2 regions of the Proteiniborus sp. MB09-C3 genome follow, and region 2 is predicted to be linked to the other one. Evidence: riboswitches for the same ligand, from Rfam matches in the RefSeq annotation. Region 2 holds a riboswitch; the other holds the start of a gene.
What was found. Region 2 has a riboswitch for molybdenum cofactor ahead of QO263_RS02340 (ABC transporter substrate-binding protein). Riboswitches for the same ligand answer to the same signal wherever they lie in the genome.
Positions count from the first base shown of each region.

Region 1: it holds a riboswitch for molybdenum cofactor, as region 2 does, so the genes downstream of both, QO263_RS16935 (NADH-dependent [FeFe] hydrogenase, group A6) here and QO263_RS02340 (ABC transporter substrate-binding protein) in region 2, are expected to answer to the same signal.

Region 1 is NZ_CP127161.1:3,434,687-3,451,167, forward strand. Features, by position in the region: gene QO263_RS16910 (ABC transporter ATP-binding protein) at 1-1,709, opposite strand, end outside; gene QO263_RS16915 (ABC transporter ATP-binding protein) at 1,710-3,473, opposite strand; gene QO263_RS16920 (leucyl aminopeptidase) at 3,666-5,156, opposite strand; gene QO263_RS16925 (calcium/sodium antiporter) at 5,304-6,251, shown strand; gene QO263_RS16930 (ECF transporter S component) at 6,330-6,809, opposite strand; gene QO263_RS16935 (NADH-dependent [FeFe] hydrogenase, group A6) at 6,819-8,555, opposite strand; molybdenum cofactor riboswitch at 8,654-8,774, opposite strand; gene typA (translational GTPase TypA) at 9,388-11,211, opposite strand; gene QO263_RS16945 (YgiQ family radical SAM protein) at 11,551-13,539, opposite strand; gene QO263_RS16950 (NUDIX hydrolase) at 13,685-14,146, opposite strand; gene QO263_RS16955 (hypothetical protein) at 14,343-14,819, opposite strand; gene QO263_RS16960 (hypothetical protein) at 14,967-15,092, opposite strand; gene QO263_RS16965 (DUF3160 domain-containing protein) at 15,085-16,481, opposite strand, start outside.
Region 2 is NZ_CP127161.1:485,381-501,861, reverse strand. Features, by position in the region: gene QO263_RS02400 (ParA family protein) at 1-499, shown strand, start outside; gene QO263_RS02395 (ParB/RepB/Spo0J family partition protein) at 505-1,389, shown strand; gene QO263_RS02390 (PhzF family phenazine biosynthesis protein) at 2,123-3,019, shown strand; gene QO263_RS02385 (NADH-quinone oxidoreductase subunit NuoE family protein) at 3,666-4,151, shown strand; gene QO263_RS02380 ((2Fe-2S) ferredoxin domain-containing protein) at 4,280-4,651, shown strand; gene nuoF (NADH-quinone oxidoreductase subunit NuoF) at 4,879-6,669, shown strand; gene QO263_RS02370 (NADH-quinone oxidoreductase subunit G) at 6,698-7,645, shown strand; gene fdhF (formate dehydrogenase subunit alpha) at 7,651-10,329, shown strand; gene QO263_RS02360 (ferritin-like domain-containing protein) at 10,335-10,835, shown strand; gene QO263_RS02355 (MogA/MoaB family molybdenum cofactor biosynthesis protein) at 10,838-11,326, shown strand; gene mobA (molybdenum cofactor guanylyltransferase) at 11,336-11,941, shown strand; gene fdhD (formate dehydrogenase accessory sulfurtransferase FdhD) at 11,950-12,732, shown strand; molybdenum cofactor riboswitch at 12,701-12,822, shown strand; gene QO263_RS02340 (ABC transporter substrate-binding protein) at 13,086-13,922, shown strand; gene QO263_RS02335 (ABC transporter permease) at 14,175-14,873, shown strand; gene QO263_RS02330 (ABC transporter ATP-binding protein) at 14,881-15,507, shown strand; gene QO263_RS02325 (molybdopterin molybdotransferase MoeA) at 15,509-16,481, shown strand, end outside.

The DNA.
Region 1 (16,481 bases), 930 kb from region 2:
GCATATAATCCTTCATATATTCCATTAAGCTCTAATAGCTCTTCATGAGTTCCTATTTCTGCAATTTCTCCTTCTTTTAGAACTAATATATTATCTGCATCTTCAATAGTAGATAACCTATGAGCTATAATTAATGTGGTTCTTCCTATCATCAGTTTATTCAACGCTTCTTGAACTAACTTTTCCGATTCTGTATCAAGAGCAGAAGTTGCTTCATCTAATAAAAGGATTGTTGCATCCTTTAGTATTGCTCTTGCTATAGCTATTCTCTGCCTTTGCCCTCCGGAAAGCTTAGTACCCTTTTCCCCCACTAATGTGTCGTATCCATCCTCCATATTTATTATAAAATCATGAGCATTGGCCATTTTAGCTGCGTTCACTATTTCATCACGAGTTGCATCTTCTTTTCCTTGCTTTATATTATCCATAATGGTTCCTGAAAACAAGTATGCATCCTGTGGCACATAAGCAATATTGCTTCTTATATCCCTTATTTTTTGATTGGATATGAATTTACCATTTATTGTTATATTCCCTTCATTAGATGGATAGAAATTCAATAATAGCTTAAAAATAGTACTTTTCCCTCCACCACTGGGTCCAGCTAATGCATAAACCTTTCCCTTAGGTACTGTAAATGACAAATTATCTAATACTTTTTTATTGCCATATTCAAAGCTCACATCATAGAATCCAATAGCACTATCATCTTCAATATCTTCACTAATCACTGCATCAAAGCTTACAGGCTCTTCTTCCTCATCTAATATTTCAAATAACCTGTCTGCTGCTGCAAGGGAGCCTTGAAGCTCAGATATGAAATCTCCAAGACCTTGAGCAAGTGAGCTCACACCATTTTGCAGTTGAACAGCGGCAATAATTATTCCTATAGATATGTATCCCTTAATCGCCAAATATGCACCTACAGCTACAGTTCCTACAAATGTAATTATTCCTATAATGTTGTTTATAGTCGAGACCATAGCTTTTTTATTTACTCTACTACAAGATATGTCATATGCCTCTTCATTGGCCTTATTGTATTTGCCTAATATAACACTGGCTATATTGAAGCTTCTAATAATATGAATACTTTCCAATACATCTGTCAGTCTTTCATTTAATCTAGATAAGCTTTCCTGTACTTCTGCGCTCATATTTTTAAGTACCTTAGCGTAATTAATATTAACTAACAAACTGGTTAAACCAAATATTAGAGATAAAATGCCTAAACGCCATTCTAAAATAAATGTAAATATCAAAGTTCCTATTCCCATAAGTATCATAGATGAAAATTTAATAAAGTAACTGGAATAAGCTTTTTCAACCTCATTAATATCATTTGTCAATCTGGAAATTAGATCTCCACTATGTTTGCCTTTAATATATGAAAGAGGCAAGACCTTAACCTTTGAAAACACATTTTTTCTTATATTACCTGTAGTTATAGCAGCAGAATAGTGGGCCATATATAAAAATACTGGATAAATTACAAACATGAGTATAACATATATTCCATATTGCTTAACTGCGTATATTAACATTGACCATTCTTTAATAGCTATTGCATCAAACATATCCTTGAATATTAGGGAAATAAATACTTGGAGTAAAAGACCAAATATTGAAAGCACTAATAATCCAAATGTATATGGTATAAGTAGCTTTTTCATAAATTTAAAAATTCTTAGAAAGCTATTTTCCCTCATTTATACCACCTCCTTCTTTAAAGTCAGCTCTTGATTTTTAAGCTGATTGTTATAAAGTTCTGTATAGACTCCATTAAGGGTAAGTAGTTCATCATGGCTTCCTTCTTCAACTATTGCTCCATCCTTTAATACTAAAATTCTGTCTACATTTTTAATTGTTGATAGTCTATGGGCTATGATCAAACTAGTTTTATTTTTAATAGACTCTCTTAAGGCTTCTTGAACTAGCGCTTCAGATTCTGTGTCTAGTGCAGATGTAGCTTCGTCTAATAATAGTATGGGTGCCTCCTTTAACATAGCTCTAGCTATGGACAATCTTTGCTTCTGTCCTCCGGATAAAGTGTTTCCCAGTTGACCGACTACTGTGTCATAACTATTTTCAAGTTCAGTTATAAATTCATCTGCATTGGCACTTTTAGCAGCTTTAACAACATCTTCGTAGTCAGCATCTAATCTTCCGTAGTTAATGTTTGTCCTTATTGTATCAGGAAATAAGTAAGTATCTTGAGAGACCAATGCAGAGTTGCTCCTAAGACTATCTAGATTCCATTCTTTAATTTCCTTCTCTCCTACTTTTATTTCTCCACTATAGCTATCATAATATCCTAATAAAAGTCTAATTATTGTACTCTTTCCTCCACCACTTGGACCTACTATAGCAACCGATTCTCCTTTCTTAATAGCAAAACTCAGTCCATTAAGTATTTTTTCCTCTCTATTGGGATAGGAAAAAGCTACATTGCTAAAGCTAATCGCTTCTGAGGACTTGTCTATTTCAAAACTAGAGCCATCTATTCTTTCTTCATCTGCATCTAGTATTTCAAAAACCCTATCGGCAGCAGACAAGCTACTTTTCGTCTCCCCTATTAGTCTAGGAAGGGAGCTTATAGGATTAGTCAAGTAATTTAATAAATTTATAAATGCTATTAAACTTCCAACAGTCATAGTGCCTTTAATAGCCCAATATCCACCTATAATAAAGGTAGTGAAAAAAGGGATTATTCCTAATACTTGTGAAAAGCTCTCTAACATGGACATCAATTTTGCTAGACGTTTTCCACTTTCCACACTTTCATTAACAGCTTCGTCATGCTTTTTGCCTAAGCTTTCTTCTAGATTATATGCTTTACTTATCTCTATTCCTCCAATTACATCTTGTACAATGGAATTTACCTTTCCCAATTTTTCCTGAAGTGCTTTGCTAATCTTCCCTATGGGTTCGCTTAGTTTTCCTGCACCTAACAACAATATAGGAGTTAGGATTAAGCTTATTAGGGTTAACTTCCAGTTTAAAATACAGAGATATATTAAAGCTCCAATGGCTGAAAGCGGAATCATAACCATCTGTGATACTGTAGTTGATAAAAATGTTTTAATTTTTCCTATATCATTTGTTGCTATTGAAACATAGTCACCTGAGTGCCTACCCTCCAATTCTTTAACAGGCATAAGAACTATTTTCTCAGCTATTAGCTTTCTAAGTCTAGATACTCCAGATTCTGTATATATGCCTAGTAATCTATTTTTTGCATAAATTAGTATTGTATCTAAGCCAAAAATTATAAGGCCTAAAAAAATAGTTTCTTTAAAGTGAGCCATATTCTTATTAGTTGCTGCATCTAAAAATTCTTTGATGATATAAGAACCTAATATACTTGTTACTGATAAAATAGTAAGAAAAACTATTCCTAAAATAAAGTATAATTTTTTAGGAAATGCTTTCAGTAGTCTAATAAATTTTTTAAAACTGCTTTTACTCTCCATGCCCATCACCCCATACAATATTTGCTAATTAGATTATAATGCTGTATATTAAAGATGTCAATATATTTATTAAGATATTTAATATCTATATTAAACATCTTAATATTTGATTAGCTTTTTTATTCAAAACAAAAAAGGCGTAATAAAACTAATTTAATAGCTTTATTACACCTTTTTGATCAATAAAGAAAGTTATTTAGATATTTCCTTCACCATTTGATAAATGGTTCTCACTGCTACTCCTGTACCGCCTTCTGCTATATATTCACTGCCTTTACTTGTAAAAGCTGTACCTGCTATATCCATGTGTATCCAAGGTTTATCCTGTACAAATTCACCTACAAATAATGCTGCTGTTATTGCTTGAGGATTTCCTGCAGAATTGGTCAAGTCTGCTACCTTAGATTTTATAAGCTCTTTGTACTCTTCAAAGTTAGGCATTCTCCAAATCTTTTCTCCTGCTATTTTTGATGCATCCTCTAGGGCCTTGTAAAATTCATCATCATTAGATACTACTACTGTAGCCAATGAGCCTAAAGTAACTACAGCTCCTCCAGTTAATGTAGCTATATCCAAAACCTTTGTAACCTTTTCTTTTTCAATAATATAATGTACAGCATCAGCCAAAGTCAATCTGCCTTCTGCATCAGTACTTCCAATAAATATAGTTTTTCCTGCCATAGAGCCAATTATATCACCAGTTCTATATGCATTGCCGCTAATTGAGTTTTCACATGCTGCAACTACTGCGATTACGTTAGCTTTTAGCTTTCTCTCTGCAATGGCCTTCATAGCTCCTACCACAGATGCTGCTCCACCCATATCACTCTTCATATTTACCATGCCATCTTTTGATTTAATACAAAGACCACCACTATCATAAGTAAGGCCTTTCCCTACTAGACCTATAACCTCTTTTTTATTCTTTTTGTCCCCAAAATATCTCATAATTATTAATCTTGGTGTATTCTCTGAAGCTCTACTGACAGCTAAAAATGCTTCCATACCAAGCTCTTGTATCTTATCCTCTTTTAAAATTTCTACATCAAATCCGCTTTCTTTACCTGTTCGTTCTGCAATAGCAGCTAATTTTACAGGTGTCAATATGTTTGCAGGTTCATTTACCATATCTCTAGCTAAAATAGTTGCTTTGCTTAGAACATTTCCTTCTTCTATACCTTTATCTATATCTACTATCTCATCTGCCTCTGTTCCAACAATGTATATATTATTAATTGGGTTTTCTTTTTTATCTTTTATATATTTATCAAATTTATAGCTGCCTAGTAATAATCCCTCTGTCATTGTCCTTGTTATTTGACTTAATGATAAGTCATTATTGCTGCATACAGGATAAATATCCACCCTCTTTGCTTTAAGTTCCATTATCTCTTTTATAGCTTTTGCGAATATTTTTCTAATCTTTTCTAAATCTAATTCTTCTTTTTTTCCTAGTCCCAGCAATACTACTTTCTTAGGATTGTCCTTTCTAGCTAATTTAAAGCTTTGTACTTCATTATATTTTCCTAAAAACTCTTCTTCACTTAATAAGTATTTTATCATATTCTCAGCTTCTTTTATTGATGTATTTACATCTGAGTCTGCAAAGCCTTCATAATATGGCAATACAATTGCCTCAGAAAAATCATCAGTAATTTTTTTAGTTAATACTTCAAGTACCATAGTAACATCTCCTTCTTATTTTTAAATACTTATAACATTAGATTTCTATACAAAGGCCTATTTTCCTTCAATATATAATCATATGTATATTTTAAATTATTTATAATACATATTAATTATACAACATTATCGTAAGGGGGCCTTATTTTGCTATACGCAATTTTACTTTTTTTTATAGGTTTATTATTAATTATAAAGGGTGGAGATTGGTTCACAGATTCTGCAATTTCCTTAGCTAGAGCTTCGGGACTTCCAGAGGTTCTTATTGGAGCTACCATTGTAAGCTTCGCCACTACCCTTCCAGAGGCTATTGTCTCTATAACGGCTGCTCAAGATGGATTTACTACTATGAGTGTCGGAAATGCAGTTGGCTCAATAATCTGCAACATTGGATTAATACTTGCATTTGTTAGTATTATAAAGCCTAGTAAAATAAATAGCAACTTTTTTAAGCTAAAGTCTATTCTTATGATTTCTTATTTTATTATAATGGCATATCTGGCGTTTGACGGTACAGTTAGCAAATCAGATTCACTCATACTCATTGCTATGCTTATTATCTATGTGGTTTGTGACTTCTTTATTCTTAAAAATAGAACTAGCAAAAAAACTGTTAATGAAAAACTTCATTTGGAGCCTAAGACCAAATTAAAAATTGGTGTGCTCTTTGCAGTTGGGGCTATTTCCATATTTGCAGGAGCAGAGTTGCTTATACACAGTGGGATAGTAATTGCAAAAGGCATAGGTGTGCCTGAATCAGTCATAGCCCTATCAATAATTGCAGTAGGTACATCCTTGCCTGAATTTGCAACAGCAATTACTGCACTAAAAAAAGGCCATTCTAATATATCAATTGGAAATATAATAGGAGCAAATATATTAAATATCACCATGGTTACTGGAATATCTGCTTTTATAGCTCCACTTAAAATATTAAGACAAAATATATTACTTGACTTTCCTATTGCCCTTTTAATTATGCTAACTTTGGTTATTCCTTCTTTTATTAAAAAGAAAATTTATAGAGCTCAGAGTATAATTTTATTGGTGATTTATATTGGGTATGTTGTGTTTTTATATAGTGTATATCTGTAAATAAAAAGAAGATTAGCTCTAGACATAGGTCTACATAAAGCTAATCTTCTTTCTTTAATATCTTAGTTTTTAGTTATATTATTTTTTATATATTCTCTCTAAAACTTGTAAAACAACTAGGGCTATTGAACCTCCTATTAAGGCAGTTAAAAGCTGAGGGAAGCTTAATGCCGCTTTTATTGGAGGATTTACTGTTAAGAAGAAGTTTACAGCAGAATATAATAATCCAAACTTTATAAATGCTGCAGCAATAACTCCAATTATTTTACTTCTTCTTTTTAACAATGAATAGATAGTTCCATATAGAATATTACCTGCTATAATAAAAGGTACAACTATAATCATTGCAGGAGGTTGAACTCCTAAAACTACAGCCATAAAAGGTGTAATAAATCCAATAGCCATTGCCCATGGCAATCCACATATTTGGGCTGCTATGATTAGTACTGCATTGATACCAGATCCAGTGACTAGCTGACCCATTTTTACAAATTGAAACACTAAAGCAATTGCTAGCAATATAGCCGCTCTAGTCAAAGTACCTACTTTTTTATTCATTTATACCACCTAAAACCTTTCTCTTTTCACATAATGAGTGTGTAGTAGCTGGTGGGCCTTATGTCCATTAGCTTCTCCTAGATATTCATCGTACAAAGCCTTGATTTCTGGATTAGTATGAGATTTTCTCAATGGCATTTCTCTATCAATATTATATAGGCCTTGTGCTCTTAATTTACATACTTCTTCAGTTTTTTCTTTATCCATTATAATTGGCTGTCCTCCGCCGTTTATACAACCTCCTGGGCATCCCATTATCTCTATAAAATGATAATTTGCTTCACCATTTTTAACACTATCTAGAAGGCGTCCAGCATTTCCTGTGCCATGTGCAACTGCTACTTTTATATCTAAATCGCCTATCTTTACAGAAGCTTCTTTAATTCCTTCTAATCCTCTTACTGGAGCATATTCTATTTCTTTTAAATCTTGTCCTGTCAATATATCAGCTACAGTTCTTAATGCAGCCTCCATAACACCGCCAGTAGTACCAAATATTACTGCAGCACCTGTGGATTCTCCCATAATCTTGTCGAAGCTTTGTTCCTCCAAGGATTTAAAATCTATTCTAGCTTCTTTTATCATCTTAGCCAATTCTCTTGTAGTAATAACTGCATCTACATCACTCAATCCATTTACTGATAATTCCTCTCGTGCAGATTCATACTTTTTAGCTGTACAAGGCATTACAGACACGACAAAGACTTTTTTAGGATCTATTCCCATCTTTTCTGCATAGTATGATTTAGTCAATGCACCAAGCATTTGATGAGGAGATTTGCAGCTTGATAGATTATCTAGGAAATCGTTATGATAATGCTCACAATATTTAATCCAACCTGGTGAACAGGAAGTAATCATTGGTAGCTTTCCACCATTCTTTATTCTTCCTAGAAGCTCTGTACCTTCTTCTATAATTGTCAAATCCGCTGCAAAATCTGTATCAAATATCTTATTAAAACCTAATCTTCTAAGAGCTGTTACCATTTTCCCCTCTACATTAGTTCCTACAGGCATACCAAATTCTTCACCTAAAGCAACTCTAACTGCTGGAGCAGTTTGAACAACAACATGCAAATCATTGTCTTCTAATGCTTCCCATACTTTATCCCTATCGTCCTTTTCTCTTAAAGCACCAACTGGGCACACCTTTATACACTGTCCACAATTTATACATGCTATATCAGACAAGCTCTTTTCAAAAGGAGTAGTTACTACAGTTTCGATTCCTCTGCCAACAAAGTCTATAACTCCTGTTCCCTGAACATTTTTACATACTCTTACGCATCTCCCACAAAGTATACATTTGTTTTGATCTCTAACTACTGAAGGGGAGGCATAGTCTACAGCATATGGCTTCTTTTCATTTTGATAATCCAATTTATCTATACCCATTTCTTCAGCTAGCTTTTGAAGTTCGCAATTTAGATTTCTTGAACAAATAAGACATTCTCTTTCATGTCTTGCAAGAATAAGTTCAAGAATAGTTGCTCTAGCTTCTCTGACTTTCTTTGAAGATGTCAATACTTCCATGCCATCCTGAGCTTGAAGAATACATGATGCTTGCAGAGTTCTTGCCCCTTTTACCTCTACAACACACATTCTACAGGAACCAACTTCGTTGAGTCCCTTTAGAAAGCAAAGGGTTGGAATGTGAATATTTAATTCTCTAGCAGCCTCCAAAACAGTTCGTCCTTTTGGTACTTGTGTCTTGATGCCATCAATCGTCATGCTTATCATTTCCATAATATCTATCCCCTTTATCATAAACATTTTGAAAACAGAAAAAACTCCTTGCAAAAGAAGCTTTTTAAGCAGCTATAAAAAGCCACTACATCTACTAGATGACAATGAAATGAAGCTCCTTTCCAAACATGAGAGGCATGAGTATTTCTATTCATACCCATAGGCTTATATCCATTGACTCTTATCTTTAGGTTTATAAGCTCGGAATTATTCTTTTTCTAATCTTATTCTAAATCGTCGATATATTTTTGTCAACGTTACTTGCTAAATATGAAGCATTTGTTCTAAATAATCTTAAAGTTCAGAAAAAATCACAATCCAGCAGCTCAAACTTGTTAACTCCCTTCGATCGTTCAAACTTGGTCCTAGTGGACACTCCTATCATGTTCGCAATCTCGCAACTCAAATTTATTTGCTCGCTATTGCTCACATAAATTTGGTCCTAACGGACACTCCTATTATAAACCTACAACAGGGTTGGTGCTCGTTGCGTTTGACCTACCAGCGATTTCCCGATAAAAGCATTCGGGAAATCGGGTTAGGTCATGTTCGCAGTCTCGCAACTCAAATTTATTTGCTCGCTATCGCTCACATAAATTTGGTGCTCGTTGCGTTTGACCTACCAGCGATTTCCCGATAAAAGCATTCGGGAAATCGGGTTAGGTCATGTTCGCAGTCTCGCAACTCAAATTTATTTGCTCGCTATCGCTCACATAAATTTGGTGCTCGTTGCGTTTGACCTACCAGCGATTTCCCGATAAAAGCATTCGGGAAATCGGGTTAGGTCATAAAAGCCATAGTTGAGAATAATCTCTGCTATGGCTCTTATAATCTATTTCTTCTTAGATTTATATCTTAAACTACTATCAAGTATGCTTTTTCTTACTCTAATGCTCTCTGGAGTAATTTCTAGTAATTCATCATCTTCAATAAATTCTAATGCTTCTTCAAGGCTCATGACTTTAGGTGGTGAAAGTCTTAATGCATCATCTGAGCCTGAGGCTCTAGTATTTGTAAGCTGTTTTTTCTTACATACATTTACTTCTATATCATCAGATTTTGCATTTTGCCCTACTACCATACCTGCATATACCTTTGTTCCAGCTGTAATAAAGAGTATTCCCCTTTCTTGTGCAGCATATAATCCATATGTTACTGATTCTCCAGATTCATAGGCTACTAATGAGCCCTGAGGCCTTCTAGGTATGTCTCCTTTATATGGCTCAAATCCCTCGAATACTGAGTTTATTATTCCGTTCCCCCTAGTATCAGTCATAAACTCTGAGCGATAGCCTATCAAGCCTCTAGCTGGTATCATAAACTCTAATCTAGTATATCCTCCATTAGGCTGAGTCATAGTAACCAGTTCACCTTTTCTCTGTCCTAGCTTTTCTATAACTGAGCCAACGAATTCTTCTGGTACATCTATAGTTACCTTCTCTATAGGTTCATGTTTCTTTCCATCAATAGTCTTATATAGAACCTCTGGTTTTGAAACCTGGAATTCATAGCCCTCTCTTCTCATGGTTTCTATTAATATTGAAAGATGGAGTTCTCCTCTGCCTGATACCTTAAATGAATCTGTTGAGTCTGTTTCCTCTACTCTTAGACTTACATCAGTATTGAGCTCTTTGAATAACCTTTCTCTAACTTGTCTTGATGTTACAAATTTTCCTTCTTGACCAGCAAAAGGACTATTGTTAACTGAAAACGTCATTGCAATAGTTGGCTCTGATATTTTTATAAATGGAAGAGGCTCCGGGTTATCTGGCGCACATATAGTATCACCTATGTGTATTCCTTCAACACCAGATACTGCTATTATGCTTCCTATTTCAGCACTTTCCACTTCTACTCTATTAAGCCCTTCAAATTCATAGACTTTTGTTATCTTAACTTTTTTAGAAACCTCTGGCTCTAAATAATTTACTATTACTGCTGGTTCATTTACTCTAATGCTTCCTCTTTCAACCTTTCCAACTCCTATTCTACCTACATATTCGTTATAGTCTATTGTAGATATTAGAACTTGAAGAGGCTCATCTTTTTCTCCTTCAGGAGCTGGTATATATTCTAATATGGTTTCAAATAAGTCCTCCATATTATCTTTTTGCTCATTTACATCTAAGGAGGCCGTTCCACTTTTTGCAGATGCAAATATAAATGGACATTCTAGCTGACTTTCGTCTGCACCTAGCTCTATAAATAAATCTAAAACCTCATCTATTACTTCATTTGGTCTGGCCTCTGGTCTATCTACCTTATTTATACAAACTATTACAGGCAAACTTAACTCTAGAGCTTTTTTCAACACAAATTTTGTTTGAGGCATGGGACCTTCAAAAGCATCAACTACTAAGATTACACCATTTACCATCTTAAGAACACGCTCTACTTCTCCACCAAAGTCAGCATGTCCAGGAGTATCTATAATATTTATTTTTGTACCCTTATAGTGTACAGCCGTATTCTTTGATAATATTGTAATACCACGTTCCTTTTCCAAGTCATTTGAATCCATGACTCTTTCAGTAAGGACTTGATTCGCCCTGAATATACCACTTTGTCTCAAAAGCTGGTCTACTAGTGTAGTTTTACCATGATCAACGTGGGCGATTATAGCTAAATTTCGTATATCATCTCTTTTTGTCTTCACAATTATTCCTCTTTCCAATTAAAATTCCAACAAAAGCTATTTTATCATATTGAGTTTAAAAATCAATAAAAATCACTAATAGAAATTTTTTAGTACATAAATTAATTTTAATAAAAAGTGCACTAAATTATAGTTTTCCTCACAAATACTTTATACAGCCATGCTCTACAAATATAATTTAAATTTCTTTTAACTGTATGCATTTAGTTTTTGCCAATTCTAGTATATATATTAAACCAATTCATACCTAATAGAAATTCTCTTTTGAAACTTTTAAAAGAAAGCCTTTAGTAATAAAAAATACCCTCCATCAATTATTGAGGGAGAGCAAATAACTTTTTATTTTTTCTTTCTTGATTTTATACTATTCTTTGACTGATTGATTTTATTACTTTCTAACGAGAGCTTTCTCTCTTTTCCTTTATTATCCCTATTATTGCTATCCTTGTTGCTCTTACTAAACTTATCATTTTTATATCCTCTATTGGCTTTATTAAGACTTCCCTTAAATCTATTATTTTTTCCTTCATTTTCTTTCTTTTTAGGCCATATTAAGCACCTTCCTCCAAAACCTATTAAATCTGTCCTGCCTGCTTTTATAAGTGCCTCATGTACCAAATCATAATTTTTTGGATTTCTGTACTGAATCAATGCTCTTTGCATTGCTTTTTCATGAGGATTTTTAGGTACATATACTTCCTTCATTGTTCTAGGATCTAAACCTGTATAATACATGCATGTAGATAATGTTCCCGGAGTTGGATAAAAGTCCTGTACCTGCTCAGGCATATAGCCTAAATCTCTTAGATACTCTGCAAGCTCTACAGCTTCTTTTAATGTAGAACCTGGATGGCTGGACATTAAATATGGAACTATGAACTGATTTAAACCTAAGTTTTGATTAATTTTTTTATATTTTGCTACGAATTTTTCATAAACCTCTCGCCTTGGCTTACCCATTTTTTCTAGCACATTTGGAGAAATATGCTCAGGTGCAACCTTTAGTTGACCGCTTATATGATGCTCACATAGTTCATTAAAAAATTCTTCATCCTTATCATGTATTAAATAATCATACCTTATCCCCGAACGGATAAATACCTTTTTTACATTTGGCAGCTGTCTAAGTTTTCTTAAAAGGCTTAAATAATCTTTATGATCTATATTCAGTTGATTACAGGGATTCGGAAAAAGGCATTGCTTGTTTTTGCATACCCCATATTTTATCTGCTTCTCGCAGGCCCTGTGTCTAAAATTGGCTGTAGGTCCTCCCACATCATGTATATATCCTTTGAAGCCTGGTTCCCAAACAATCTTTTCTGCTTCTGTCATTATAGATATGTGGCTTCTAGCTTGAACTACTCTACCTTGATGAAATGTCAATGCACAAAAACTACAGCTTCCAAAACAGCCTCTGTTGCTTATTATGCTAAACTTGACTTCCTCTATGGCAGGGACACCACCGGCTTCCTCATATGTTGGGTGATAGTTTCTCATATATTGCAATGAATATGTTCTATCTAGCTCTGATTGCTCTAACGGCCTAGCAGGTGGATTTTCTACTATATACACATCTCTATAGGGTTCTATTAGAGTTTTGCCCCATACTGCATCCATATTATTATGCTGATTCATGAAGCTTTCAGCATACTTTTTCTTTGATTCTATTATTTCGTCGTATGACGGTAATATCGTGCCATCATATATATGGTCTATTGTCTTAGTTTTATATACAGTCCCTCTTATAAAGTTTAAATAATGAATATCTATTCCATTATCTAATCCATGGGCTATATCAATTATTTGATTTTCTCCCATACCGTACACTAACAAATCTGCTTTTGAGTCTAGTAATATAGAACGCCTAACCTTATCATCCCAGTAGTCATAATGAGCTAATCTTCTAAGACTGGCTTCTATACCTCCTAGAATAATTGGTACGTCGCTATAGGCTTCCTTTACTCTGTTGCCATAGACTATAGTTGCTCTGTCTGGGCGAAGTCCCATCTTTCCACCAGGAGAATATGCATCATTTTTCCTTCTTCTCTTAGCCACTGTATAATGATTTACCATTGAATCAATATTGCCGCCTGTTATCAGAAATGCAAGTCTAGGCCTACCTAACTTTTTAAAATCCTTAGTATTTTGCCAAGAAGGCTGAGATATGACTCCTACTTTAAAGCCTTCATTCTCAAGTAGCCTTCCAATAATAGCTGCACCAAAGGAGGAATGATCCACATATGCATCTCCTGTAATTATTACAAAATCAAGCTGTTCCCAGTCTCTTTCTTTCATATCTTCTCTATTCATAGGTAAAAATTGAAGCATTAAATCATTCCTTTAATTAAATTTTTAGTACCTAAAATTCATATAATAAGCAGTTTTATATAGAAATATACACTCTCAACTTCGAATACAATGGATCTCCAGAAAGCTTTAGTTTCGCTGATGATTCTTTTCATGTCAATGCTGACTAGAACAAATCAGAACCCTTTAACAAGCTATTTTTTAGCTTATATGACTTTTTAATACAGTCCTTTACCCAATGAGGGATGTCTTCATTCTCTAAAATTTCTTCTATTGTCATCCAATAGACTTCTGCAACCTCATTAGGTGATGCTGGATAAGGCTCACCTTTCTCATGCTTGCAGAGAAACACTACATCTACAACAGGTCCCCACTTTTTAGATATGAATCCTATGCTTTCAACATATATCATATCTTCCCCCAGCTCTATGCCTACCTCTTCCATAACTTCTCTTCTCAATGTATTTTCAAGAATATTATACTCTTCTCCTTCATTTTCTACCTTGCCGCCTACCATAGCAATTGTTCCAGGTGCATATTCTTCCTTCTCACTTCTTTTTATCATAAGCCACTTGTTGTCTCTATATATGGCACCTACAACGTTTATTACATTTCTTATGGTCTCCATGCTGCCCTCCCAAATACATTTTCCGACAAATTTTACTGTTATATTATATGTTATCATTTATATAGGTGTAATACTAGAGAAACCATTGATTTTGGATGCATTTATCAAGATTTAATGTATAGGCTAATGTATTTCATAGATAAAAAAGTAAAAAGGAACATAAGAAATATATCTCTAAAGTTCCTTTCTAATAAATCTATTTAATTACTTCGAGCTTTTTCTTAATGCAAAATACTTCTTTTTCAGTTTGAAATTCTTTATGAGTAAGAAATGCGATATCCTCTGAAATCTTATCGAGTCTAGTATTAGATGCTACATGATTTGCAGCATTTTTTCCTTCTAAATCAATGAGCTTATCCTCAATTCTGTCAAATCGCTCCAGAACTTCTTTATGATTGTTATCAACCTTGGTTTCAAGCTTATCAAATTTATTATCTAGATTATCAAACCGATTTTCCAGATTACCAACCTTATTTTCTAGGTTATCAAACCGATTATCTAGACCATTGAATCTGTTTTCTAGATTGTCAAACCTATTTTCTAGACCACTGAATCTGTTTTCTAGGTCGTCAAACCTATTTTCTAAATTATCAAATCGATTATTTATGCCTTTTATATCATGTTGTATGCCTTCCACCACATTAAGTAGTTTTTCAAGTATTTCATTTGACATAACAGCACGCTCCTTAGCAACTAATTAGTTTTATTATACACTACTTTAAAATATTTTTCATTACTTTGTCTAATTTTTGCTTCAATGACTAGATGACCAAGATTTTTTGCCAGCTACGATTACTTCCCTACGCAATAACTGTGATGTTTACCATATTGATATCTTTACTATTAGAGGTGCACCATTGATTGTTTGTTCAAAGGCTTCCTTAGAATATTCGTTGAATTTGACTTTTTGAATTGATATAATATTCTCCTCCTGTATTCTATTCATTCGATTTTTCCCAATCTACTTCAGGAAATTCTATTTTTACATTGTTAGTTTTAGATTTGAATGTATTTACCCAGAATGGTTGAGATGGTAGTTGTTTAGACGGCTCTCCATATTCTACATACTCATAGCCATCTGCCTTAATTGTTTTAAGTCCATGAAGCTCATACCATTCTTCATCAGTAAGTCGTTTGTCACTAGTAAATTCATAGTATGAATATACTGCTCCTCTTGTTAAATATAATTTGTCCTCAACAGGTATAACTACGTAGATTTCATCAAAATATCCTGTGCCCATACTGAGGTAATGATTACCTGGTAATGTTGCCACATCGGATACAATCATTGCACTTTTCTCAATTGGAAAAACTCCGTTAAACAGTTCGTCTTCAGAAGCACTTCCGACGGTGTAGCAGTTAATTATATTCTCAATAGCACCTCCAACCCATAAAAGACTATTTTTTTCATCCTCTGTAAGAGGTTCATTGTTAAGCTCTTTTATTGATGCTGATTTTAGAAGTTCTAATAATTTAATATGTGATTCAGTTCCTTCTAAAATGTTATTATTCAAAAGATTCCTTGCCTTTAAATTCTCTACAGTATATTTCATCAGCCAAAGCAATGTATCGTATAGTTCTGCATTTGGTTCAACATAATGCTGATCATAAGTTATCATAGGCCCACCGGCTTCAGCTACTGGCTGTTTTCCATATAGGACAGTATCATGCTTTAGCTCTGCATAGCTGGATAATGCTGCGTTTAAGGACTTACTTCTCCAGCCATCATTAATCATGAAAACAGGCATTCCAGAGTTTTCATCGAATTCAGTTAGTTGCTTTTTAATTGACCATAGCCATCCATTGTATAAATTGCTTTGCCATAATTCGTCTTTATAGCTTTTTACATCTGACTTTAACTCTTTATATTTTTCCTCATATTCTGGCCATGATTTTTGCGGCCTATAAACTTTAAATAGCAAGTCTTCTCCTCGATCACTTCCCAGCACTCCCATTACATCTAATCCATTAGGAACTGGTCTTTTAAGTGGTTCCATAAGCTCTTGCATTATAAATCCATCTAGTATATACCTCTGACCCATAAGTTTGAAGCTTTTCACCGTAGGCTTTGAAACGAACTTTCCAACTATTTTAGGTTCTCTCAAATCCTTTACTCCTTGTTGGATTTTATCATAAAATGAAGGGTCATTGAAGCTATTTACATCTATATCTTCACCAAATATGGAAATAATCATATCCCTAATGTCGATAATATTTATATCATCTGATTGGCCTACATAAAAGCCTGTTGGCTCATAAATATTACTCCATGCTTTAATATCGTTAGAGCCTTTATAGTCTATAAATGCTGTATAAGTAATCAAAAGTGTCATTA
Region 2 (16,481 bases):
GCTAGCTGGAGCAGAAATTGAACTTACAGAGAATAAAAATAGAGAATTGACACTAAAGAATGCTATAGAGTCTATAAAGGATGATTATGACTTTGTTTTTATTGACTGTCCTCCATCTTTAGGATTGTTGACAATAAATGCTCTTGTTGCTTCTGATAGTGTTGTCATACCTATTCAATGTGAATATTATGCACTTGAAGGTGTTAGTCAGCTTATGAATACTATTAAGCTAGTAAAATCTAGTTTGAATCCTAACCTAGATATCGAAGGCGTTGTATTAAGCATGTTCGACGGAAGAACAAATTTATCAATTCAAGTAGTAGATGAGGTAAAAAAATACTTTAGAGGCAAGGTTTACACTTCAATTATTCCTAGAAATGTAAGGCTTGCTGAAGCACCAAGTCACGGATTGTCAATTATTGAATATGACCCAAAATCAAAGGGCGCCGAAGCCTATATGGAACTAGCAAATGAGTTTTTAGATTATGTCGAGGAGTGATATAGATGTCAGTTAAAAAAAGGGGATTAGGAAGAGGACTATCTGCGTTGATTCCAGATGAACCTTTATCAGATATTGTTGACATAGAGACTAATGACGAAAAAGTTAAGCTTATTGATATATCTCTTATTGAACCTAATAGTGAACAACCTAGAAAGGGTTTTGATGAAGAAGCATTAAGTGAATTAGTTCAATCTATTGAGAAACATGGCATTCTTCAACCTATTATTGTTAGAAAACGTAACGAAGGATATGAAATAGTAGCTGGTGAGAGAAGATGGAGAGCTGCAAGAGAGGCAGGGTTAAATGAAGTACCAGCATTAATTAAAGAGCTGAGTCAAGTGGAAGCATCTCAAATTGCATTGATTGAAAACTTGCAAAGAGAGGATTTAAATCCTATTGAAGAAGCCATGGCATATAAAAATTTATATGAGAAATACAAATTAACTCAAGAGGAAATATCTCAGGCAGTTGGCAAAAGTAGGCCATATATATCTAATGTTATGAGACTATTAAATCTAGAAGATGAAATAGTTAAATTAATAGCTGAGGGAAACATTTCAAGTGGACATGGAAGAGCTTTATTGCCTGTAGAGGATGAAAGTAGCAGAATAAAGCTATGCCAAGCTATAATGGAAAAAGATTTAAGTGTTAGAGAAACAGAAAAGCTTGTAAAAGATTTTTTAGAGAATAATGGAAAGAAGATTAAGAGTGACGAAAACAAAAGTGTAGCTAATAAGGATCCAATTATTCTTGGTATCGAAGAATCTTTAAGGAAGCTTTTTGGAACAAAGGTTATAATCTCCAAGGGAAACAAAAAGGGAAAGATTGAAATTGAATATTATAATGATGATGATTTAGAAAGAATTTTAGAGCTTTTATCTAAATAGTGTTTCACGTGAAACATAAATTTCTAATTTCATGAATATATACATATGGGGTATAGCTTAGCTAGATCCTTTTTTATAACGAATAGGAAAGTTCTACTTTAGCTTTTTTGTTTAAAGAACTTTCCGTCAATGAGTTTCAAGAAAAGCTTCCTTGATTTAATAACACTTCGTTAGAAGCTTTTCTTATAACTTAAAAGAGAATCCAATTTTTAAAATAGCCTTGCAGAAAAAGGTTATTAGTTAGCTAATGTGCGCATAAATTTGTTTTTAAGGTATGCTCTTATCATGAATCTAATAAGGTTGATGCTCGTTGTATTTAAGCTATTATATATGATTACCTCTGTAAGGGATAAATTAGTGTTATGTGTAAAGAAAATCATATAATATAAACTTCCTGAAAAAAGGGTTTTAAAAAGGTGTCTTTAGTGTGGCAGCATTTCTATGAGGCCTTATTTATGAGACAAACGACAATTAATTCCATATGTAAACTAATATAAATTTGATATAATTAATTTGATGTGCTAATTAATATAAAATTGCATTGCATCAAGGCTCAAAGAGTTTATTAGAGAAGAGAAGGAAAAGTTGTACCAACTGCCTGAGTAAAATGAATTAAGATTGAAGCAAGCCTACAAACTCTGAACATGGTAGCATAGCAATTGTTATTAACTAAAACAACAGATTGATTGTTTAATAGTAAAAAAGTAAAAACTTAATTTTTAGGAGGTACATGATGGAGGCCATAATTTATCAAGTAGATGCCTTTACAGATAAGCCCTTTGGTGGCAATCCTGCTGGAGTAGTTCCAGATGCTAAAAATCTTTCCGAGCAAGATATGCAAAATATTGCAAATGAGATGAATCTTCCTGAAACTGCTTTTATAAAAAAAATAGCTAAAGACTGTTTTGAAGTTAGATTCTTCACTCCTGAATGTGAGGTGGATTTATGTGGACATGCTACTATTGCTTCCTTTTATGTCTTAGGGAAAAAAGGATATATTAGACCTGAAGGCAGGACAAAAGTACAAATAACACAAAAAACTAAAATTGGCTTGTTGCCTGTAGAATTATACTTTGAAAATGATGAAATTTTTCAAGTGTTAATGCATCAAGGTACTCCTGAGGCCTTTGGAAAAATTGACAATATAGAAGAAATATCAGAAATACTTGGAATTGGCAAAGAACAGATAGGTATTAAAGATTTTGAACTAAAGCCGGAAATAATTAGTACAGGACTAAAAGATATTATTGTTCCAGTTAAAGATGAAGAAGTACTAAAATCATTGAAAATAGATTTTAAGAAAATGGATAGTTATTGTGCTAAAAAGGATTCCGTGGGAATGCATATATTTGCTTTAGATAATTCAAATGAAAGTACTGTATATTGCAGGAACTTTGCACCTTCAGTTGGAATATATGAAGAAGCTGCAACGGGAACAGCAAATGGTGCACTTATTTATTATATGAAAAGGAATAACATATTGAAGTCGGATGAAATAATAGCGCTTCAAGGGAAATATATGAACAGACCAAGCGAGATATTGTGTAAAATTTGTGACTATGACAATAAGAGTGTTGTAAAAGTTGGGGGAAAGGCTGTCATAATAATTGAAGGTGTAATTAAGTGTTAAAAGAGGAAAGAAGGCTTGCAGCTCAAACTTATTTGCTTGCTACTGCTCGCATAGGCCTGCCTCTAACACCGCGTCAAATTATATAAACAAAATAAGGTTGGCGCAATTGCAGTACTCAGAGACTTGTATTATGAGCTTTCTTAATTTCCTGATAGAAGAATTCAGGAAATTAAGAAAGCTCATAATAGAATATGAAGTGGATAGAGGAGAAGAATTTCTCTAAATATATACCTTTTATATTGATAATTCTTAACAAATCTTCTAGTAGTCAATACTGCTATATAATGTAGCTGAAAGATTGACAGTTTCTAGATACTAATGTATAATATCCTTGTATTTTTATAGGGAAAAATATGGCTAATTACTGTAGATTTTCTCTTAATAAACATACAAAAAGGCTGTTAGTAGTCCATAGTCATTAAACTAAGCATCAAAGTACTTACAAAGCAATATCTATGATCTTGTGCTAGTCTATAGCTTCAGATGAAGTAAAACTTGTCCAAAATCAGCCAACTTGCTTAATTCTGACTATTTTTGTGGACAACTAGAACATAATAATGTATTTCTATTATTTAAACTCACTATATTAATTAAGCAAAGGTGAGGTTTTAATTTTTAAAACATATTATAAAGGGGGCTCTGTTCAATGGATTTTAAGTTTGACTGGGAAAAAAACGAGGAAAAACTAAATGAGCTAAAAAAGGTAATTGAAAAGCATAAGGATACTAAAGGAGCAGTAATGCCTGTACTTCACGAGGCGCAGCATTTATTTGGATACTTGCCTATTGAAGTTCAGACCATAATTTCTGAAGGGCTAAATGTACCACTTGCAGAGATTTATGGAGTAGTAACCTTCTATTCACAATTCACATTAATACCAAAAGGTCAGTATAAAATTGGTGTATGTTTAGGTACAGCTTGTTATGTAAAAGGCTCACAGGCTATACTTGACAAAATTAAAGAGAAGCTTAATCTTCAAGTAGGAGGAACAACACCAGATAGAAAGTTTTCTTTAGAAGCAACAAGATGTATAGGAGCATGTGGACTTGCTCCAGTAATTACTATTAATGAAGACGTATATGGAAGATTGAAGGCAGAAGAAGTAACAGGAATTCTAGACAAATATATGTAATAGATTAATTAAACCTGTAGCAGTATAATATACATTACGTATAAGCTTATGTTAATAAGCTCATGGGATAAAAGGATATATTATAAAATTGAATTAAAATCTGCAAAAATAGCTTTGGGGGTGTATTTATGAAGTCATTAGAAGATTTAAAGAAAATTAGAGATGAAGCTTTAGAAAAAATAGACCTAAGAACTCAAGATTCAACTACTAGAATAGTAGTTGGTATGGCTACATGTGGTATTTCAGCAGGGGCGAGACCTGTAATGATGACGATTATTGAAGAGGTTAATAAAAGAAAACTGAATGAAGTCACAGTAACTCAAACAGGTTGCATAGGTGTTTGCAGACTTGAGCCAATAGTCGAGGTATATAGAAAGGACGAGGAAAAGGTTACCTACGTCAATATGGATCCAGAAAAAGCAAGAAAAGTAATAGCAGAGCATATTGTAAATGGAAGAATAGTAAGAGAATATACTATTGGAGCTCAGGAAAACATTTAGAAGGTTAATTATCTAATGATTAAATGATGAAAATGAAATTTAGCATATTGAGTAGTTAAAACAAAATATGCCTTAGGTTATTTTTTCGAAGAAAGTAAATTCTGGCAACCTAAAAAATAAACGGGCTGAAATTTTTGCTTGTTAAATAATTAACATCTCTTGTTTAACTAATTATATTGTAAAACTTTAAAATATTTTCGAAACAAACAAAGCAAGGGGGAAAAATAATGGAAATGTTTAGATCACACGTCTTGATATGTGGAGGTACAGGTTGTACTTCTTCAAAATCAGATCAGATAGAAAAGAAGTTTAATGAAATATTAAAAGCAAGAGGATTAGATAATGAAATAAAGGTCGTTAGAACAGGATGCTTCGGACTTTGTGAAGCAGGACCAATTGTAATAGTGTATCCAGAAGGTGCTTTTTATAGCCATATTAAGATTGAAGATGTGGATGAAATAGTAGAAGAACATCTATATAAGGGGAGAATAGTTAAAAGATTATTGTACAAAGATGCAATAGAGGAAAATACGATTAAATCTATTAATCAAGTAGATTTTTATAGTAAGCAAAAGAGAATAGCATTAAGCCATTGTGGACTCATTAACCCTGAAGATATTACAGAATATATTGCATACAATGGATATGAAGCTTTAGGAAAGGTCATTACAGAAATGACGCCTCAACAGGTAATAGATACAGTCAAAGCCTCTGGTTTACGTGGAAGAGGAGGTGGGGGATTCTCTACAGGACTCAAATGGGAATTTGCTGCAAAGGCTGCTGGTGACAAGAAATATGTATTATGTAATGCTGATGAGGGAGACCCAGGAGCTTTCATGGATAGAAGTATACTAGAAGGAGATCCTAATGCTGTTATTGAGGCAATGGCAATCGCAGGATATGCTATTGGTTCTGATCAAGGGTATGTATATATAAGAGCGGAATACCCTATAGCAGTTAAGAGACTTCAAATTGCAATTAACCAAGCAAGAGAAAATGGATTATTAGGAAAAAATATATTTGGAACAGATTTTAGTTTTGATATAGAAATAAGATTAGGTGCTGGAGCATTTGTTTGTGGTGAAGAGACAGCTCTTATTGCTTCCATTGAAGGTGAGAGAGGGATGCCTCGAAATAAACCACCATTCCCAGCAAATAAAGGACTTTGGCAAAGACCTACACTGATAAACAATGTTGAGACTTATGCAAACGTTCCTAAGATATTGTTATATGGTCCAGAGTGGTTTAGAGAAATAGGAACTGAAAAATCACCAGGAACAAAAGTATTTGCTCTAGGCGGAAAAATAAATAATACTGGATTAGTTGAGATACCTATGGGGACAACCCTACGTGAAGTTATTTATGATATAGGTGGCGGAATACCAAATGGCAAGAAGTTCAAAGCAGTGCAAACTGGTGGGCCATCTGGTGGATGTCTTACAGCAGACCATCTAGATACTCCTATAGAGTATGAAACACTTATTGCACTAGGCTCTATGATGGGGTCAGGTGGAATGATAGTAATGGACGAGGATACTTGTATGGTGGATATAGCAAGATTTTTCTTAGACTTTACTGTAGATGAATCTTGTGGCAAATGTACACCATGTAGAGAAGGTACAAAAAGGATGCTAGAATTATTAGAGAAGATAACTAGCGGAAAAGGAGAACCAAAGGATATAGATAGACTTGAAAGCTTAGCAGAGACTATAAAATCTTCATCTCTTTGTGGTTTAGGTCAGACAGCTCCAAACCCAGTACTGTCAACACTTAAATATTTTAGAAATGAATATGAAGCTCATGTTTATGATAAGAAATGTCCATCAGGAGCATGTAAAGCTTTATTACAATATTTCATTACAGATAAATGTATAGGATGTACAAAGTGTGCTAGAAATTGCCCTGCATCATGTATATCTGGAAAAGTAAAAGAGCATCATGTAATAGATACAGAGAAATGTATCAAATGTGGAGCATGTCAAGCGGCATGTCCAGTAAATGCTATTATTAAGAAATAAATAACAAATTAGAATAGGAGAATAGGAAATGAACTTTGTTACGTTGACTATAGATGACCAAAAAGTCACAGTACCTGAAAACCTTACTGTTCTACAAGCTGCTGAAAAGCTTGGTATTGAAATTCCTGCTCTCTGCTATGATAAGGATCTGGAAATAGTGTCTTCATGTAGACTATGTATAGTTGAGATAAAAGGAAATACCAAGCTTCAGACTTCATGCTCTACTATTGTATCAGAAGGAATGGTAGTATATACAGAAAGCGATAAAGTAGTAAAAACGAGAAAAACCATTCTTCAGCTTTTGCTTGATAATCATCCAAATGATTGTCTAACTTGTGAAAAGTCTGGAGAATGCTTACTTCAAAGATATGCATATCGATATGATGTTAGATTTAGAGAGCATAATGGAGAAAGAAGAAAAGAACTTACCGACACATCTAGTCCGTATATTTTAAAAGAAGGTAGCAAGTGTATATTATGCAGTAAATGTATAAGAACTTGTGCCCAAGTATCTGATAGACAAGTACTATCATTTGCAGGAAGAGGCTTTGATACTAGAGTAGTAGCAGATGCTGACTTTAGCCTAGAAGAATCAAAATGTGTCTCATGTAACAGATGTGTATCTGTATGTCCTACAGGAGCTTTAATTGATAAAAGAGCTGCATCTAAAGGAAGAGTGTGGGATTTTAAAATAGAAGAAGTGAAGTGCAATAGCTGTCAATACGGTTGTGACTTCCAAGTCATGATAGGAAACGAAAAAAAAGTTGCAGTTAAAGCTAAAAAACCAGGAGTGGGAAGACCTCTATGCCTAAAAGGAAGATTGATGACCGAACTATTATATGTCGATAACCCTGAGCAGCCCTTCACAAAAAAAGATGGAAAGTTTTCCCCAGACAGTTGGAGTGAAGTATTAGGAATAACTAAGGTTATTGAAAAGATTGAATTAGCTGAGGGGAAAAAAGGTAAGGGGGAATAAAGGTTATGGTTGATATTACCATAAATAAGAAGAAATATGAGGCATCAGAGGGAAAGACAATACTTGAAGTATGTAAGGAAATTGGAATAGACATACCTACCTTATGCCATGATGACAGATTAGAGCCTCATGCAGCATGTAGGCTATGTGTAGTAGAGATTGAAGGAAGAAGGAACCTTATGACCGCCTGTTCTACAAAAGTAGAACAGGGCATGGTCATAGAAACTCATAGTGAAAAGGTAATAAAGTCAAGAAAAGATATTTTAGATTTGATGATTACAAATCATCCACTTGATTGTCTTACATGCAAAAAATCTGGAGATTGCAGTCTGCAAAATTATTGCTATGAATACGAAATCACAGAAGGAAGCTTTAAAGGTGCAAAAAAAGACTATCCAATAGATGATTCTAATCATTTTTATATTAGTGACCAAAATAAATGTATACTTTGTGGTAAATGTGTTAGAGTATGTTCAGAGCTTCAAGGAACAAACGCTATTGGTTTAAGCGATAGAGGGTTTGTTACAAAGGTAACTACTCCTTTTGATGAAGAATTAGTAAACTCAAAATGTGTTTCATGCGGGAACTGCGTATCTGTATGTCCTGTGGGTGCGTTAGAGCCTAAATCAAAAGAGAGATTCAGACTGTGGGAGACAAAAAAAGTCAGAACTACATGCTCTTACTGTGGTGTGGGCTGCCAAATGGATTTGTTAGTAAAGGGAGAAAAAGTAGTAGGAGTAGAGCCTGCAAAAGGCCCATCAAACAATGGTCTCTTGTGTGTAAAGGGTAAGTTTGCATATCCATTTATTAATCACCCAGATAGATTAAAATATCCTCTTATAAAAAGAAATGGTAAATTTGAGGAGGCCACTTGGGAAGAGGCTTACAAGCTCATTGCAGATAAAATAAATGAGACTAAGGAACAGGATGGAGCAGATGCATTAGCAGGTCTTACATCTGCAAGATGTACTAATGAAGAAAATTATTTATTTCAGAAGCTTTTTAGAGCAGTAGTAGGTACTAATAATATAGACCACTGCGCACGACTCTGACATTCCTCAACAGTTGCAGGTCTTGCAACTACATTGGGAAGTGGAGCTATGACAAATAGCATTGAGGAAATATTAAACACTGATGCAATGTTTGTAATTGGGTCTAATACTACTGAAAATCACCCTATAATAGGAACCATGATAAAACGTGCGAAGAAAAAAGGTGCAAAGCTTATTGTTGCAGACCCTAGGAGAATAGAATTAGCTAATTATGCAGATGTATTCCTTCAAATAAAACCAGGAACCAATATTGCGTTATTAAATGCTATGATGAATGTAATAATTGAAAGAGGTCTACAGGATAAAGCATATATAGAAGAAAGAACAGAAAATTATGAAGAGCTAGTTAAGGCTGTAGAAGCCTATACGCCTGAAGCAGCAGCTGAAATATGTGGAGTAAATGCCGAAGATATAGTAAAAGCAGCTCTTATATATGCAGAAGCAGATAAAGCTGGTATATATTATGCAATGGGCATAACACAGCATACTACTGGAACACATTCTGTAATGTCTATTTCTAACCTTGCACTTCTTTGTGGAAACATTGGGAAAGAATCAGCAGGAGTAAATCCATTAAGAGGACAAAATAATGTCCAAGGTGCTTGTGATATGGGAGGCTTACCAGCTGATTTGCCAGGATATCAAAAAGTATTTAAGCCAGAGGTAGTGAAGAAGTTTGAAGAGGCATGGGATGTTAAGCTTTCAACAAAAATAGGCTTAACTATTCCTGAGATTCTAGATGAGGCAGAGCATGGAAATATTAAATTCCTATATATAATGGGAGAAAATCCAATGGTTTCTGATCCAGATATAAACCATGTAAGGAAAGCTCTAGACAATCTTGATTTTCTAGTTGTACAGGATATCTTCCTGACTGAAACTGCAGAGCTTGCTGATGTAGTACTTCCTGCAGCATCCTTTGCGGAAAAGGATGGAACATTCTCTAATACAGAGAGAAGAGTTCAAAGAGTTAGAAGGGCAATAAACCCAGTTGGCAACTCAAAACCAGATTGGCAAATAATCATGGAAATCATGAATACCCTAGGATATACTAAAAAATACAATTATCCCTCAGAAATAATGGATGAAATAGCTATAGTTACTCCTTCATATGCTGGTATTAGCTATGATAGATTAAATGGAAATGGTATTCAATGGCCATGCTTAGACAAAGAACATCCTGGTACAAAATATCTTCATAAAGCGGGAATTGCGAGAGGCAGAGGATTATTTATGCCTATAGAATATACAGTAAGTGCAGAAGTTGCAGACTCAGAGTATCCATTTGTTTTTACAACAGGAAGAATACTATACCATTATCATACTAGAACTATGACAGGAAAAGTAGAAGGCTTAAACGCAATAGCTTCTGAATCATATGTTGAAATAAATGAAATAACGGCAATAAAGCTTGGCGTATCTGATGGAGAAAAGATAAAATTAGCTTCAAGACGTGGAGAAATTATTACAACAGCTAAAATTACTGATATAATAGATGAGAATGTGCTCTTTATGCCATTCCACTTTGCTGAGGGTGCAGCTAACTATCTTACTAACAGCAAACTAGATTCAATAGCTAAAATACCAGAGCTTAAAGTAGCTGCTGTAAAAATTCAAAAGATGGGGAGCTGATAGTTATGAAGAAGTATGAGCAAATAATGAGATATGCAATGCAAATGGAGCTTGATGGCTGTACCTTTTTTAAAGAAAAAGCCGAAAAATTTAATAATGCGACGACAAGAAAACTTTTTTTAAATTTAGCAGAAGTTGAGATGGAGCATTTTTATTTTATTAAAGAGCAACTAGACGAATATCTTGAAACAGATTCATTTAATATTGAGCTAGAAGGATTTAATAGAGATGAAAATAATATATTTGAATCCAGAGAGAAATCTGAGCATATAGCTGAAACATTAAAGGAATCTGATATACCAGACTTAACTATATTGAGAATGGCTTATTTAATTGAAAGAGATTATGCAGAGTTCTATAGGAAAGCAGCAGATAATGCTGATGATGAAATAGCAAAAGCAATTTTTGAAAAACTAGCTAAGTGGGAAGATGGTCATGAAAAATTATTTAAGTCTGAATATGACAGAAGAATGAAAGAATATATGAATCTTCCCTGGGGAGGATAAAAATGTTTAGAGTAGGAATAATTACAGCCAGTGATAAAGGTTCTAAGGGAGAAAGAGAAGATCTAAGCGGTAAGGTTATTTTTGATATTTTAGAGAAAAAAGGATATATAATTGAAAAGTATGTTATTCTTCCAGATGATGAAGTGGAACTATCAAGAGAAATGATTCATATGTCGGATGATTTGAAATTGGATTTAATATTAACTACTGGAGGAACAGGATTTAGCAAAAGAGATGTTACTCCTGAGGCTACTATCAAGGTTTGCGAGAGAATGGCTCAAGGGATTTCAGAAGCCATTAGATATTATAGCCTAAATATTACATCAAGAGCCATGCTATCAAGAGCAGTATCAGGAATAAGGAAGGATACCTTAATAATTAACTTACCTGGAAGTCCAAAGGCCGTTAAGGAAGCTTTAGATTATATAATTGATAGTGTGCACCATGGACTCGAAATATTAACTGGTAAAACTGGTGAATGTGCTAGATAGGTGATGTATATGAAAAAGTTTGGTACTGCCGTCATACTAGCAGGTGGTAAAAGCACTAGAATGGGATTTGACAAGCAGCTTTTAATAATTAATGAAAGAAGACTTATGTATGGTCTCGTAAGCAAGCTTAAGCAGGAGTTTAGTGAGATTATTATTGTAACTAATAAGCCAGAGCACTATCAAGGCCTTGGAGACAAAATAACTAGTGATATAATAGTGGGAAAAGGCCCACTGAGTGGTATCCATGCTGGGTTGAGCAAAGCCTCAAATGAGTTTTCTTATTTTATTGCATGTGATATGCCTAATCTAAATATTGAATATATAAGATATATGAAAGAAAAAATTAAGCATATAGATACTTTTGCATGTATCACTAGATTTGGAAGCTGGATTGAGCCTTTTAATGCTTTTTATTCAAAGAAACTAAAGGGTAAAATAGAGGAACATCTCTTTAGTGATAATAAATCAATCAACTCATTATTAGCAAAGACAGACGTTCATTATATTAGCGAGGAAGAGGCTAGAAAGTTTAGTCCCAATTGGGATATGTTTCTTAACCTAAATACTAAGGAAGACTTAAATGATTTTTTAAGTAAAATAGCCAATGAATATTGAGGGATAATATGAAGGAGACCAAAAAATTTGATATATTAAAGGTAAAAGGCGAAGGCATTTCAGAGGAAGAGGACATTGTAGTTTCAGAATATCCTTTTACTATATTTATTAATGGCGAAGAGTTTATTACTTTATTATGTAGCCCCAAGTCTCTTAAATATTTAGCAGTAGGTTTTCTTTATTCAGAAGGCTTCATTAGCTCCATATCAGATATCCTTAGTATAAAAATAGAAGAAGAAAAAGGTCTTTCATATGTTGAGCTAAAAAATAGGGACCTTTTAGCTGAAAAGCTATATGGAAAAAGAACTATTACATCAGGCTGCGGAAAAGGTACTTTATTTTATAATGTACTAGATTCTTTTAAATCTAAAAAAATCAAAAATAAATTACCTATAACCTTAGATGAGATAAAGTTCCTTGTAAAGGATTTTAGTAAAAGTTCGGAGCTTTTTTTAAGTACAGGGGGAGTTCATAGCTGTGCATTATGTAATACTAATGATATATTAATCTTCGAGGAAGACATAGGAAGACATAATGCATTAGACAAGGTATTAGGAAAAGCATTGATTGATGATATGACATTTACAGATAAGATACTTTTAGTTAGTGGACGACTATCTTCTGAAATGCTTATAAAAACTGCAAAAAGAGAAATTCCAATATTAATATCTAGAGCAGCTCCCACGAGCCTTGCCATAGAATTGGCAAGAGAATTGAATATAACGCTTATAGGCTTTGCCAGAGGTGAAAAAATGAATATCTATTCAAATTTTCCGAGCTTAAACTTCTAAAGTTGGTAACGATTATGAAGATGAGCCGATGGGTATAAGGAGAAATTCTTATGCCTCCCATATTTGGAAAGGAAAGTTTTAACCTGTTGGTGAATATTTATAGAATAATTTTGCCATTAGCTTAAAACAGTCCTTTTGGACTGTTTTTTTATGACCTAACCCGATTGTTTCGAGTGTTTTTATCGAAAGAATCGTTGGTAGGTCAAACGCAACGAGCACCAACCCTGTTGTAAGTTTATGATAGGAGTGTCCGTAAGGACCAAATTTATGAAGGGTAGCGAACAAATAAATTTGTGTTGCGAGACTGCAGATTTGCAAAAAAATAGAGTACAAAAAAAGGGGGAGTAGTATTAATGAAAAAGGTTCTATTAATATCTCTAAGTATTTTATTGATATTTACTTTACTAGTTGGCTGTTCAGCAAATAAAAAAATAGGTGGTAGCATTATACTTTCAACAACAACTAGTACACAGGACAGCGGGTTATTAGATTATTTGCTTCCTGAGTTCACAAAAGATACTGGAGTAGAGGTTAGGGTCGTTTCAGTAGGCACTGGTCAAGCCCTTCAAAATGGAAAAGATGGAAATGCAGATGTATTGCTTGTTCATGCTAAGGCTTCAGAAGAAGAGTTTGTCAATGAAGGTCACGGAATTGAAAGACATGATGTAATGTATAATGACTTTATACTAGTTGGGCCTAAATATGATCCTCTAAAATCTTCATGGCAGGTTGAACCTGGTAATGACATTGAAAAAGCGTTAAGCTATATAAGTGAACATGAGGTCATTTTTGTTTCTAGAGGAGACGATTCAGGTACTCATAAAAAAGAATTAGAGATATGGAAAGAAACAGGAATTGAGCCACAAGGAGATTGGTATTTATCAGCAGGTAGTGGAATGGCTGATGTATTAAAAATAGCTTCAGAAAAACAGGGATATACATTAACTGATAGGGCAACTTACCTAAGCTTAAGAGATACATTAGATCTTGATATAATAATAGAAAAAGATGAGAATTTATTTAACCAGTATGGTATAATACCAGTGAATCCAGAAAAAAGTGATAAGATAAATGCTGAAGGAGCAAAAGCATTTATGGATTGGATGCTATCTAAAAAGGGACAGGAGTTAATAGGCAAATATGGTGTAGAAAAGTATGGAATGCCGTTATTTGTACCTAATGCAAAATAAGTTAACTCTTGGTCATAGTATAGATAACCTAAATGGTTTATAGAAAACACAAATAGATTCTATTTACATAATATAGCTATAAGGTTGTTCATATGTAAAGCTTATAACAAATCTATTTTTTGTTTATATAGTAGTGACATCTATAAAAAATAGTATATAATTTATATTATTTGATATGAAGCAATTAAAATTGTTGTATTAGCTGCATGCTTAGCCTCAAGGGCAGCATGTGGCTATTTTTTTAGTAGAGGAGTGGATTTATTGGAATATATACTAAGCGGTTTTAAAGAAGCCGGAAAGTTATTGATAAGCTTAGATAGAGAAGTATATAAAATAGTATTGCTGTCTTTATTTGTATCTTCTATATCTACTATTCTCTCTTCTATAGTGTCTATACCTCTAGGTATTTATTTTGGGATAAAGGAGTTTAAAGGAAAACGCCTATTTTCAAGACTAGTTTATACACTAATGAGTATTCCTTCAGTAATAGTCGGGTTGTTAGTCGCTATAATTCTTTCAAGAAGAGGGCCCTTAGGCTTTTTAGATTTATTATATACCCCTACAGCTATGATAATTGCTCAAACTATACTAGTAACACCTCTAATATTTGGCCTTACATATAGTCTTTCTAAAAACCGAGGAAAGGTAATTGAAAAAGTAGGCAAAACCTTAGGAGCGGGAAAGCTTGATATAATAATACTTATAATTAGAGAGCTCAGAGTAGATATTTTAGTCAATATAGCTACGGCATTTTCAAGGGCAATATCAGAGGTTGGAGCAGTTATGATAGTTGGAGGGAACATAAAAAACCATACAAGAGTTATTACAACAACTATTTCAATGATGAATTCCATGGGAGATTATCCTATGGCAATAGCTTTAGGAATTGTCCTTTTAATAATTTCTTTTGGAGTAAATAGTCTAATATACTCCTACCAAGGAGAGGATTAAATTGAAAGTGTTTTTAAATAATATAAAAAAATATTATAATGAAAAATTAGTATTAGTTATAGAAATGCTAGAAATAGAAAAAGGGAAAATAACTGGAATAATTGGACCGAATGGTTCTGGCAAAAGTACCCTGCTAAATATAATAGGAGGATTAGATGAAGATTATTTAGGAACAATAGCATATGACCCAAAGGTCACAAACCAGAAGCCTTATGATACAATGACATTGGTTTCTCAAAAGCCTTATCTTTTCAAAAGAAAGGTTTATGAAAATATTGAATATCCATTAAAGATTAGAAACATAAATAAAGCAGATATGAAAAAGAAAGTTAATAGAATTATTAGCAGATTGGAGCTTGAAGATCTTAAAGAAAAAAAAGCACATTTACTTTCAGGTGGCGAGTCACAAAAAGTATCACTAGCTAGGGCATTAGTTTTTGAACCAGAACTACTTTTACTGGATGAGCCTACATCAAATATAGATCCAGAATCAATTAAAATTCTAGAGAGGGAGATAGTAAGATTCAATAAGGAAACAGGAGCAACTATTATAATTGTTACACACAACTTAGAACAATCAAATAGGATTTGTGATAGAATTATTTATCTTGAAAATGGAAGGGTGAGTTCTTAGAATGGATTTTTTCAATGCAGTTTCTGTTGAAGAAGGAAAGAGGATGATGATAGAGGTCTTTAGAGAGTACAGCTTTGAAATAGAAGAAATTAGTATGTTAGATGCAACTAATAGAGTACTTGCAGATGATATAGTAGCTAATAATAATGTGCCTGAATTCAACCGCTCTACAGTAGACGGATACGCAGTTAAAAGCTCTGACACTCATGGAGCCAGCGAGTCTATACCCAGTTTCTTAACCCTCTTGGGAGAAATAAGAATGGGTCAAAAGGCAGATATAAGGATATCTAGTGGCGAAGCTATATATGTACCAACAGGTGGAATGATACCAGAAGGAGCAGATGCAGTAATAATGATAGAATATGCAGAAAAGCTTGACGATTCAACTCTAATGGTATATAGACCTCTTTCAGTTGGAGAAAATATTATTTTAAAGGGTGATGATATAAAAGAAGGAGAAAGAGTTATAGAGAAGGGAAAGAGGCTTAATTCTCAAGATATTGGAGTATTAGCTGCCCTTGGGATATCGGAAATAAGGGTCTATAAAAAGCCTAGGTTCTTTATAATATCAACTGGAGATGAAATAGTAGATTTAAATGAAGAACTTACTATGGGAAAAGTAAGAGATGTAAATAGCTACGCTCTCCATTCATTAATTATTAAGTTGGGCGGGGAAGTTTCTGGTAAAGCCATTGTAAGAGATGACTTTGAGCTGCTTAGAAGCAGTGTGGAAAATGCCCTTGAAATATCTGACATAGTAATAATTTCAGGAGGAAGCTCTGTTGGAACTAGAGATTATACTAGTAAGGTTATAAATTCTTTTAGCGGCAAGGGTGTATTTGTTCACGGGGTTTCTATAAAACCTGGAAAGCCTACAATAATAGGAGAAGGAAAAGGGAAGGCAATATTTGGGCTACCGGGACATCCTGTTTCATCAATAATAGTATTTAAAGTGTTCATAGAATATTTCATAA